DNA from 2 places in the Streptomyces sp. NPDC101225 genome. Region 1 is predicted to be linked to the other one. Evidence: riboswitches for the same ligand, from Rfam matches in the RefSeq annotation. Region 1 holds a riboswitch; the other holds the start of a gene.
What was found. A riboswitch is a leader RNA that binds a small molecule or an ion and turns the genes downstream of it on or off. The one in region 1 is predicted to bind S-adenosylmethionine.
Positions count from the first base shown of each region.

Region 1 (4,344 bases):
ATGCTCTGTAGCCATGATCAGCCACCGGAGCCCGACCGTCAGCAGCACGAGCCGGCCTCCGTCGGCGCCCGTCACCTGCACGCTGCTCGTCCTGTGCTGCCTGGTCTTCGCGATCGGCCCGGCCTCGGGCCTGAACCAGGCCTACGGCTCCGGGGACGCGCTGCTCGCCGCCCAGCGCGCGTACTTCCACCGGTGGGGGGTGATCCCGGCCGAGCTGTTCCAGGGTTCCGCGAGGGCCGTGCTGACCCCTGCCACGGCCCTGTTCGTCCACGGCAACTGGGTGCACCTGCTCGGCAACATGCTCTTCCTCTACGTCTTCGGCGTGATGACCGAGGAGCGGATGGGCCGCACGGAGTTCGCCCTCTTCTACCTCGGCTGCGGCTGTCTGGCCCTGCTCGGGTACGCGGCCGCCAATTCCGCCTCCGAGCAGTCGCTGGTGGGGGCGTCCGGGGCGATCTCCGCCGTCCTGGGCGCGTTTCTCTTCCTGTTCCCCACGGCCAGGGTCACAAGCCTGCTCCCGTTCCTCTTCTTCCTCCCGGTGCGCTTCCCCGCCTGGGTCGTCCTGCCGTTCTGGGCCACCCTGCAGTGGCTGGCGACGGGCCGCGCGGACCAGGGACCGGGGGTGGCGTACCTGGCCCACCTGGTGGGCTTCGGGCTGGGCTTCTGCTACGCCTGGGTGCGGTTCGGCCGTACGGCTAGAGTGAAGTCCGCCCCTGCTCCGGCCCCTGAGGGAGAGAACCAGCCGTGATCACCGCGATCGTCCTCATCAAGACCAGCGTGGACCGGATCCCCGAGATCGCGGAGTCCATCGCGGCGCTGGAGTCCGTGAGCGAGGTCTTCTCGGTCACCGGCACGTACGACCTGATCGCCATGGTCCGGGTCAGGCAGCACGAGGACCTGGCCGAGGTCATCCCGGGCAGCATCAGCAAGATCCCCGGCGTCGAGGCCACGGACACCCACGTGGCCTTCCGCACCTACTCCCAGCACGACCTGGAAGCGGCGTTCGCCATCGGCCTGGACTCCTGACCGGACCGGCCCCGCGTCACCCTCGGACGCGGGGCACCGGCGTCGTCAGACCGCCGGCACGCAGCGGCCGTCCTCCGTGCGGTACTGCCACTTCGCGCCCTCGCGCACCAGTTCCCGCACGGCCGTGACGAAGCGGTCCACGTGCTCGTCGGGAGTGCCGGCGCCGAAGCTGACCCGGACGGCGTTGAGGGACTTCTCGCCGGGCGCGGCCTCGGGGGCGCCGCACTCGCCCCGGGTCGTGGGGTCGCTGCCCAGGAGGGCGCGCAGCAGGGGGTGGGCGCAGAACAGGCCGTCGCGGACGCCGATGCCGTACTCGGCGGACAGGGCGGCCGCGAAGTGGGAGCTGTTCCAGCCCTCGACGACGAAGGAGATCACGCCGACCCGGGGCGCCTCGTCGCCGAAGAGGGAGAGGATCCTGACCTCCGGGACGTCGGCCAGACCCGCGCGGACCTTGCCGATCAGGTGCCGCTCGCGGGCGACCAGGGAGTCGAAGCCCGCCTCGGTCAGGGCCTTGCAGGCCGAGGCGATGGAGTGGGCGCCGATCACGTTGGGCGAGCCCGCCTCGTGGCGGGCGGCGCCGGCGTGCCACTCCACGTCCACTCCCCCGTCCTCCCGCCGTGCGACCTTGCGGCTGGCGCCGCCGCCCGCCAGGTACGGTTCCGCCGCACGCAGCCAGTCGGCGCGGCCGGCCAGCACGCCGGAACCGAAGGGCGCGTACAGCTTGTGCCCGGAGAAGGCGACCCAGTCGACGTCGAGGTCCTGTACGGACAGCGGGTGGTGCGGAGCCAGCTGCGCGGCGTCCAGCACGATCCGCGCACCGTGGGCGTGCGCGGCGGCGGCCAGCTCCCGCACCGGCCACAGCTCGCCGGTGACGTTGGAGGCGCCGGTGACGCAGACCAGCGCCGGACCGCGGGGGTCGCGGTCGGCGAGGGCGCGTGCCAGGGCCGCCACGGCCTGCTGCGGGGTGCGCGGCGCGTCCAGGTAGGTGACGCGGGCGTCCTGCCAGGGCAGCAGGCCGGCGTGGTGCTCGGTCTCGAAGACGAAGACCTGGCAGCCGGCGGGGAGCGCCCGGGCGAGCAGGTTCAGCGAGTCGGTCGTGGAGCGGGTGAAGACCAGCTGGTCGTCGGTGCGGCAGTCCAGGAACTCGGCGACCGTGCGGCGGGCGTTCTCGAACAGCTCGGTCGACAGCTGGGACAGGTACCCGGCACCGCGGTGGACGCTGCCGTAGTAGGGGGCGTAGGCCGCCACGTCGTCCCAGACGCGCTGCAGGGCCGGCGCGCTGGCGGCGTAGTCGAGCGCCGCGTAGCCGACCTCGCCGCCGGTGACGAGCGGAACGGTGACGTCCCGGCCCAGGACGGGCAGCGGGGCGCGGACGGACCGGGCCGCGGCGACGGTGGCGGCGGCGGTGGCGGCGGCGGTGGCGGCGGCGGTGGCGGTGGCGAGGGACATGGCGAACTCCTGTGAGGGGCAAGCGGATTCACCGTGCGAGCGGGTACGGCTCGAGCACGGGAAAAGGGGGAAAGGGGGTGTGCGGAGGCGGGGCTCGACGCCCTATCGCATTCGCTTGCTCACAGAGGGCTCCTCGACGACCAGGACCCCTGGTGTACGAGGGATCCGCGCTTGCCGTGGACCTCGCTGCCCACGGCCTGGTCCTCACCCGGGGCACCCCGCCACGGACGGAGGGTTGCCGGACAGTCGGCCGGGGCCTCATGACTGTCACTCATGACCTGGAAGGGAACGTACGTGACGTGATCGCGGTCCCGCAACCCGTGTCCGGATGCCGGGACCGCGATCCCGCTGCCGCTGCCGTTGCCGCTGAGGCTGTGAATTGCCGGGCGGCCCTACGCGTTGCTGGCCGCCACCCAGCGTTCCAGCGCCCGCTTGGCCGCGCCGGAGTCGATCGACTCCGCCGCCCTGGCCATCCCGGTCCGGATCTGCTCGGCGAGCGGAGCCGGACCCGGGTCGAGGGCCACCAGCGCGGCCGCCGAGTTCAGCAGCACGGCGTCCCGTACCGGCCCCTTTTCGCCGTCGAGGAGCCTGCGGGCCACCTCGGCGTTGTACGACGGGTCGCCGCCGCGCAGCGCCTCGACCGGCACCAGCTCGATGCCGACCTCCCGGGGGTCGAAGGTCTCCTCGGTGACCTTGCCGTCACGGACGATCCACACCCGGGAGGTGGCCGTGGTGGTCAGCTCGTCCAGTCCGTCGTCCCCGCGGAAGACCAGCGAGGAGTTGCCGCGCTCGGCGAAGACGCCCGCGACGACCGGTGCCATCCGCGGGTCGGCGACCCCGACCGCCTGGGCCCGCACCTGGGCGGGGTTGGTCAGCGGACCGAGGATGTTGAACACCGTGCGGATCGCCAGCTGGCCGCGCGCGGCGCCGGCGTGGCGCAGCGCCGGATGGAACTTGATGGCGAAGCAGAAGGTGATCCCGGCCTCCTGCGCCACCTCGGCCACCCGCCGCGGGGTCAGCTCCAGGTTGACGCCGAGCTTCTCCAGGACGTCCGAGGCACCGGAGGCCGAGGACGCGGCGCGGTTGCCGTGCTTGACGACCGTGGCCCCCGCGCCGGCCACGACGATCGCCGACATGGTGGAGAGGTTGACGGTCCTGGCGCCGTCGCCGCCGGTGCCGACGATGTCCACCGTCCGCCCGGGCACCTCGATCACGTTGGCGTGCTCGTACATCGTCCGGACGAGGCCGGTGATCTCCTCGACCGTCTCGCCCTTGGCCCGCAGGGCCACGACGAAGCCCGCGATCTGGGCGTCCGTCGCCTCGCCGCGCATGATCTGGTCCATCGCCCAGGCCGTCGCGTCGGCGCTCTGGTCGTGGCCGTACAGCAGGGCGTTCAGCACCTCGGGCCAGGAACGGCCCGCCGCGGTGTCGCCTCCAGCGGGGGTCACAGCGCTCATCAGGCCGCTCCTGGGTGTCGTAGAAGAGTGTGGTTCCACCCTATCCAGCCGGAAGGCATGGCGAAGGGCCCCGTCCGAACACCGGACAGGGCCCTTCGCGCGGCGTGGCGACGCCTCAGTGATCAGTGGTGGCCGTGGCCGCTCGTGATCTCCTTGTACTCCTCGACGGTCGGCTTCGAGATCTGGGCCTCGTCGCCGAAGTACGCCTCGCTGAGCTTGGCGCGCAGCTTCTCGGAGCCCTTCACCTTGCGCTCGACGCCGTTCTCGTCGGTCGTGGGACCGATCTCGAGCGGCTGGTACTGCTCGTGCGCCGTGAGGGTGTGCAGCGCGTCCTGGCTGAGCGGCTCGTGGACCTCGATGAACTCACCGTGCGGCAGGCGCTTGATGATGCCCGACTCGCGGCCGTGCAGCA
Region 1 is NZ_JBIWOE010000007.1:109,199-113,542, forward strand. Features, by position in the region: gene ACIRPX_RS12775 (rhomboid family intramembrane serine protease) at 14-748, shown strand; gene ACIRPX_RS12780 (Lrp/AsnC family transcriptional regulator) at 745-1,026, shown strand; gene ACIRPX_RS12785 (aminotransferase class V-fold PLP-dependent enzyme) at 1,072-2,475, opposite strand; SAM riboswitch class IV at 2,638-2,754, opposite strand; gene trpD (anthranilate phosphoribosyltransferase) at 2,868-3,932, opposite strand; gene ACIRPX_RS12795 (cytochrome bc complex cytochrome b subunit) at 4,055-4,344, opposite strand, start outside.

Region 2 (4,344 bases), on a different contig from region 1:
CCGTCCATCTGAATCGCGCTGTAGTGGACGAAAACATCCGCACCACCGTCGACCGCGATGAAGCCGTACCCCTTCTCCGCGTTGAACCACTTGACGGTGCCCTGAGCCATGCCTAACTCCCCTATTACTGGCCCTTGCACGGATCCGCACTTCGCGAATCCGGGTCAGACCTCACCCCCCACGGTTGGGGGCGTGCGCCGGAACGCGTCGACCGCGGCTGAATGTATCTGTCCAACTGCCGTCTGCAACAGGTCAATCGGACGAGAAATCCGGGCGCGACCGGTCGGGAATGTACCGAGAATTCACCAGAATCCAGGGCAAGTCGGGCCCCACAAAAGGAGCATAAGGTGCAAAAAACCTGCACACTTTGGCGACTTCTCGCTGCCCGAGAAGTCGGAAGCCATATGCGTCCGGCATGCAGATCCGGGCCGGTTCCCCAACTGTACCGTGCTCAACCATGCAGAATTGCCCCCTCCGCTTCTCTCACGGAGGGGGCAATTCGATGAACTCTTCGTCACCGACCTTACCGACGGTAATAATCGGGGCGCCCGACCTGTTCGTCAGCCGCCGGCGACGGCCGGAATGATCGAGACGCCGGCGCCGTCCGGAGTCGCCGTCTCCAGCCCCTGCTCGAAACGCACGTCGTCGTCGTTCACGTACACGTTGACGAAGCGGCGCAGCTTGCCCTGGTCGTCGAGGACACGGGCGGCGATGCCCGTGTGGTTCTTCTCCAGGTCGGCGATGACCTCGGCGAGGGTCGCGCCTTCGGCGGCGACCTCGGCCTGCCCGCCGGTGTAGGTGCGCAGGATGGTGGGGATACGAACGTTGACGCTCACGTGGAACCTCCGGTCAGCTACGACGCCCGGTCAGGGGCGCGGGGAACTGCGCGACCAGCCCCTACCGGCCCGCAGACGAACAACTACCTCTTACGCGAGTCCGGCCTCGCGGAACGAGTCCAGCCGGGGACGGATGGTCGCCGTCAGCCCCGTCCCGGCCACCGCGTCCAGCGTCTTGAGCCCGTCACCGGTGTTGAGGACCACCGTGGTCAGGCCCGGGTCCAGCACACCGTTCTCGATGAGCTTCTTCGTCACGCCGACGGTCACGCCCCCGGCGGTCTCCGCGAAGATCCCCTCGGTCCGGGCCAGCAGCTTGATCGCGTCGACGACCTGCTCGTCGTTCACGTCCTCCACCGCACCACCGGTGCGCCGCGCGATGTCCAGCACGTACGGGCCGTCGGCGGGGTTGCCGATCGCCAGCGACTTGGCGATGGTGTTCGGCTTCTGCGGGCGGACCACGTCGTGCCCGGCCTTGTACGCCGCCGACACCGGCGAGCAGCCTTCGGCCTGGGCGCCGAAGATCTTGTACGGCCTGTCCTCGACGAGCCCGAGCCGGATCAGCTCCTGCAGGCCCTTGTCGATCTTCGTGAGCTGCGAGCCGGAGGCGATCGGGATCACCAGCTGGTCCGGCAGCCGCCAGCCGAGCTGCTCGCAGATCTCGTACGCCAGCGTCTTGGACCCCTCCGCGTAGTACGGCCGCAGGTTGACGTTCACGAAGCCCCAGCCCTCGCCGGCCGGGTCACCGATCAGCTCGGAGCAGAAACGGTTCACGTCGTCGTAGTTGCCCTCGATGCCCACGAGCTCGCCGCCGTAGACCGCCGCCATGACGACCTTGCCCTGCTCCAGGTCGTGCGGGATGAAGACGCACGAGCGGAAGCCGGCGCGGGCCGCCGCCGCGCCCACGGCACCGGCCAGGTTGCCGGTGGAGGAGCAGGACAGCGTGGTGAAGCCGAAGACGCGCGCCGCCTCCAGGGCCTGCGCGACCACGCGGTCCTTGAAGGAGTGCGTCGGGTTGCCGGAGTCGTCCTTGACGTACAGGCCGCCGCTCACGCCCAGCTCGCGGGCGAGGTTGTCGGCCTTGACGAGCTTGGTCCAGCCGGGGTTGATGTTCGGCTTGTCCGCCACGTCCGCCGGGACCGGCAGCAGGGGCGCGTAGCGCCAGATGTTCGCGGGGCCCGCCTCGATCCGCTTGCGCAGCTCCTCGGTGCCGTAGGCCGAGAAGTCGTACGCGATCTCGAGCGGGCCGAAACACTCCTCGCACGCGAAGACCGGTCCGAGAGGCACCCGGTGCCCGCACTCGCGGCAGCTCAGGGCGGCGGCGGGGCCGAGGTCGACGGTGGTGGAGTCGGTGGTGCTTGCAGCAGTCTGCGCAGCCATGGAGGCGAGGCCCTTTCTCCTCATCTTCCTCACGACGCATCTCGCCGTGAGACGGATTTGGCACCTTCCCTAGCCGGAGAGCCTCGCGGAACGATCAGCAGTGATCTACGAGTACCGGCTGGAGGGTTGCCGGGGCTTCATCGGGCCGTTTCCCTCTGCCCCTCTGGATGAGCTGTATGCGGTTGTGAACGGCGGTGACCCCGGACATGCGATGGTCATCGGCGTTGTTCAAGACTGTAACCGACGACCAGGACAGTTGAGAGAGCCGTCCGTAACGCGAGACAACAGTGAGGAGCCGCCGACCGTGCTGGAAGAAGTCGAGCGCTGGCTGCGCACCCGCTCCTGGTCCGTGGCCGACCGCCCGCTCCACGGGATACTGGCCGCCAAACAGCGCACGGGTCAGTCGGTCTCCGTCGTCCTGCCCGCGCTCAACGAGGAGGAGACGGTCGGCGAGATCGTCGCCGTCATCCGTCACGACCTCATGCAGCAGGTCCCGCTGGTCGACGAGATCGTCGTCGTCGACTCGGGGTCCACCGACCGCACCTCCGCGGTGGCCGCCGCGGCGGGCGCGCGGGTGGTGCACCGGGACGAGATCCTGCCGCGCATCCCGGCCGCGCCCGGCAAGGGCGAGGTCCTGTGGCGCTCCCTGCTCGTCACGGAGGGGGACGTCGTCTGCTTCATCGACGCCGATCTGAGGGAGTTCTCCTCCGACTTCGTCTCCGGGATCGTGGGCCCGCTGCTCACCGATCCGGAGGTCGATCTGGTCAAGGGCATGTACGACCGCCCGCTCGCGGGGGCGGCGGGCCAGGGCGGCCGGGTCACCGAGCTCATGGCGCGCCCCCTGCTGAACATGCACTGGCCGCAGCTGGCCGGTTTCGTGCAGCCGCTCGGCGGCGAGTACGCGGCCCGCCGCAGCCTCCTGGAGCAGCTGCCCTTCCCGGTCGGCTACGGCGTGGAGCTGGGCATGCTGGTCGACGCCCTGCACCTGGTGGGTCTCGACGCGCTCGCCCAGGTCGACGTCGGGGTGCGCAAGCACCGGCACCAGGACGGTCAGGCGCTGGGCCGTATGGCCGCCGCGATCTACCGCACGGCGCAGCTGAGGCTGGCCCGCGGGCATCTCGTGCGGCCGTCGCTGACCCAGTTCGAGCGCGGTGAGGACGGCTTCGAGCCACGGACCTACTCCGTGGACACCGAGGAACGCCCGCCGATGGCGGAGATCGCCGAGTACGCCGAGCGCCGGGTGGCCTGAGACCGCCGGTCACACGCCGTATACGGTCCACCCGCGAGGGGCAACCAAACGTTTGAGCGTTTACGGCCCTGGCTAGGTTGTGGCTTATGGCTTCCACGCACGGCGCTGCTCATCAGGTGCTGGTCGCGTCCAACCGCGGACCGGTCTCGTACAAGATGCAGGACGACGGCTCGCTGTCCCCCAGGCGGGGCGGCGGCGGGCTGGTCTCCGGCCTGTCCGCGATCGGGCCCGACGCGGGTGCCCTCTGGGTGTGCTCGGCCCTGTCCGACGGCGACCGCGAGGCGGTGCGGCGCGGGGTCGGCGAGGACGGCGTACGGATGCTGGACATCCCGGCCGCCGTGCACGCGGACGCGTACAACGGCATCGCGAACTCGGTGCTCTGGTTCGTCCACCACCTGCTGTACCAGACCCCGCTGGAGCCGGTCTTCGACGCGGAGTTCCGGCGCCGGTGGGCGTCGTACGAGACCTACAACCGCGCCTTCGCCGAGGCGCTCGCCGAGGAGGCCGCCGAGGGCGCGGCCGTACTGGTGCAGGACTACCACCTGTGCCTGGTGCCCGGGATGCTGCGCGAGCTGCGCCCGGACCTCAGGATCGGGCACTTCTCGCACACCCCGTGGGCGCCGGCGGAGTACTTCCGGCTGCTGCCGGACGACATCGCCGGGCAGGTGCTGCGCGGCATGCTGGGCGCCGACCGGCTCGGCTTCCTCACCCGGCGCTGGGCGGACGCGTTCACGGCGTGCTGCACGGAGCTGGTGGGCGGCCTCGGCGGCACCGAGGTCGGTGTGCACGGGCTCGGCGCGGACGCGGACTTCCTGCGCCGGCGCGCGCACGAGGCCGACGTGGCCGAGCGGATGACCGCGCTCAGGGCCGAGATCGGGGAGG
Region 2 is NZ_JBIWOE010000027.1:101,723-106,066, reverse strand. Features, by position in the region: gene ACIRPX_RS31085 (cold-shock protein) at 1-110, opposite strand, end outside; gene ACIRPX_RS31080 (MoaD/ThiS family protein) at 561-836, opposite strand; gene thrC (threonine synthase) at 927-2,213, opposite strand; SAM riboswitch class I at 2,231-2,387, opposite strand; gene ACIRPX_RS31070 (glucosyl-3-phosphoglycerate synthase) at 2,518-3,462, shown strand; gene ACIRPX_RS31065 (trehalose-6-phosphate synthase) at 3,549-4,344, shown strand, end outside.
Region 2: it holds a riboswitch for S-adenosylmethionine, as region 1 does, so the genes downstream of both, thrC (threonine synthase) here and ACIRPX_RS12785 (aminotransferase class V-fold PLP-dependent enzyme) in region 1, are expected to answer to the same signal.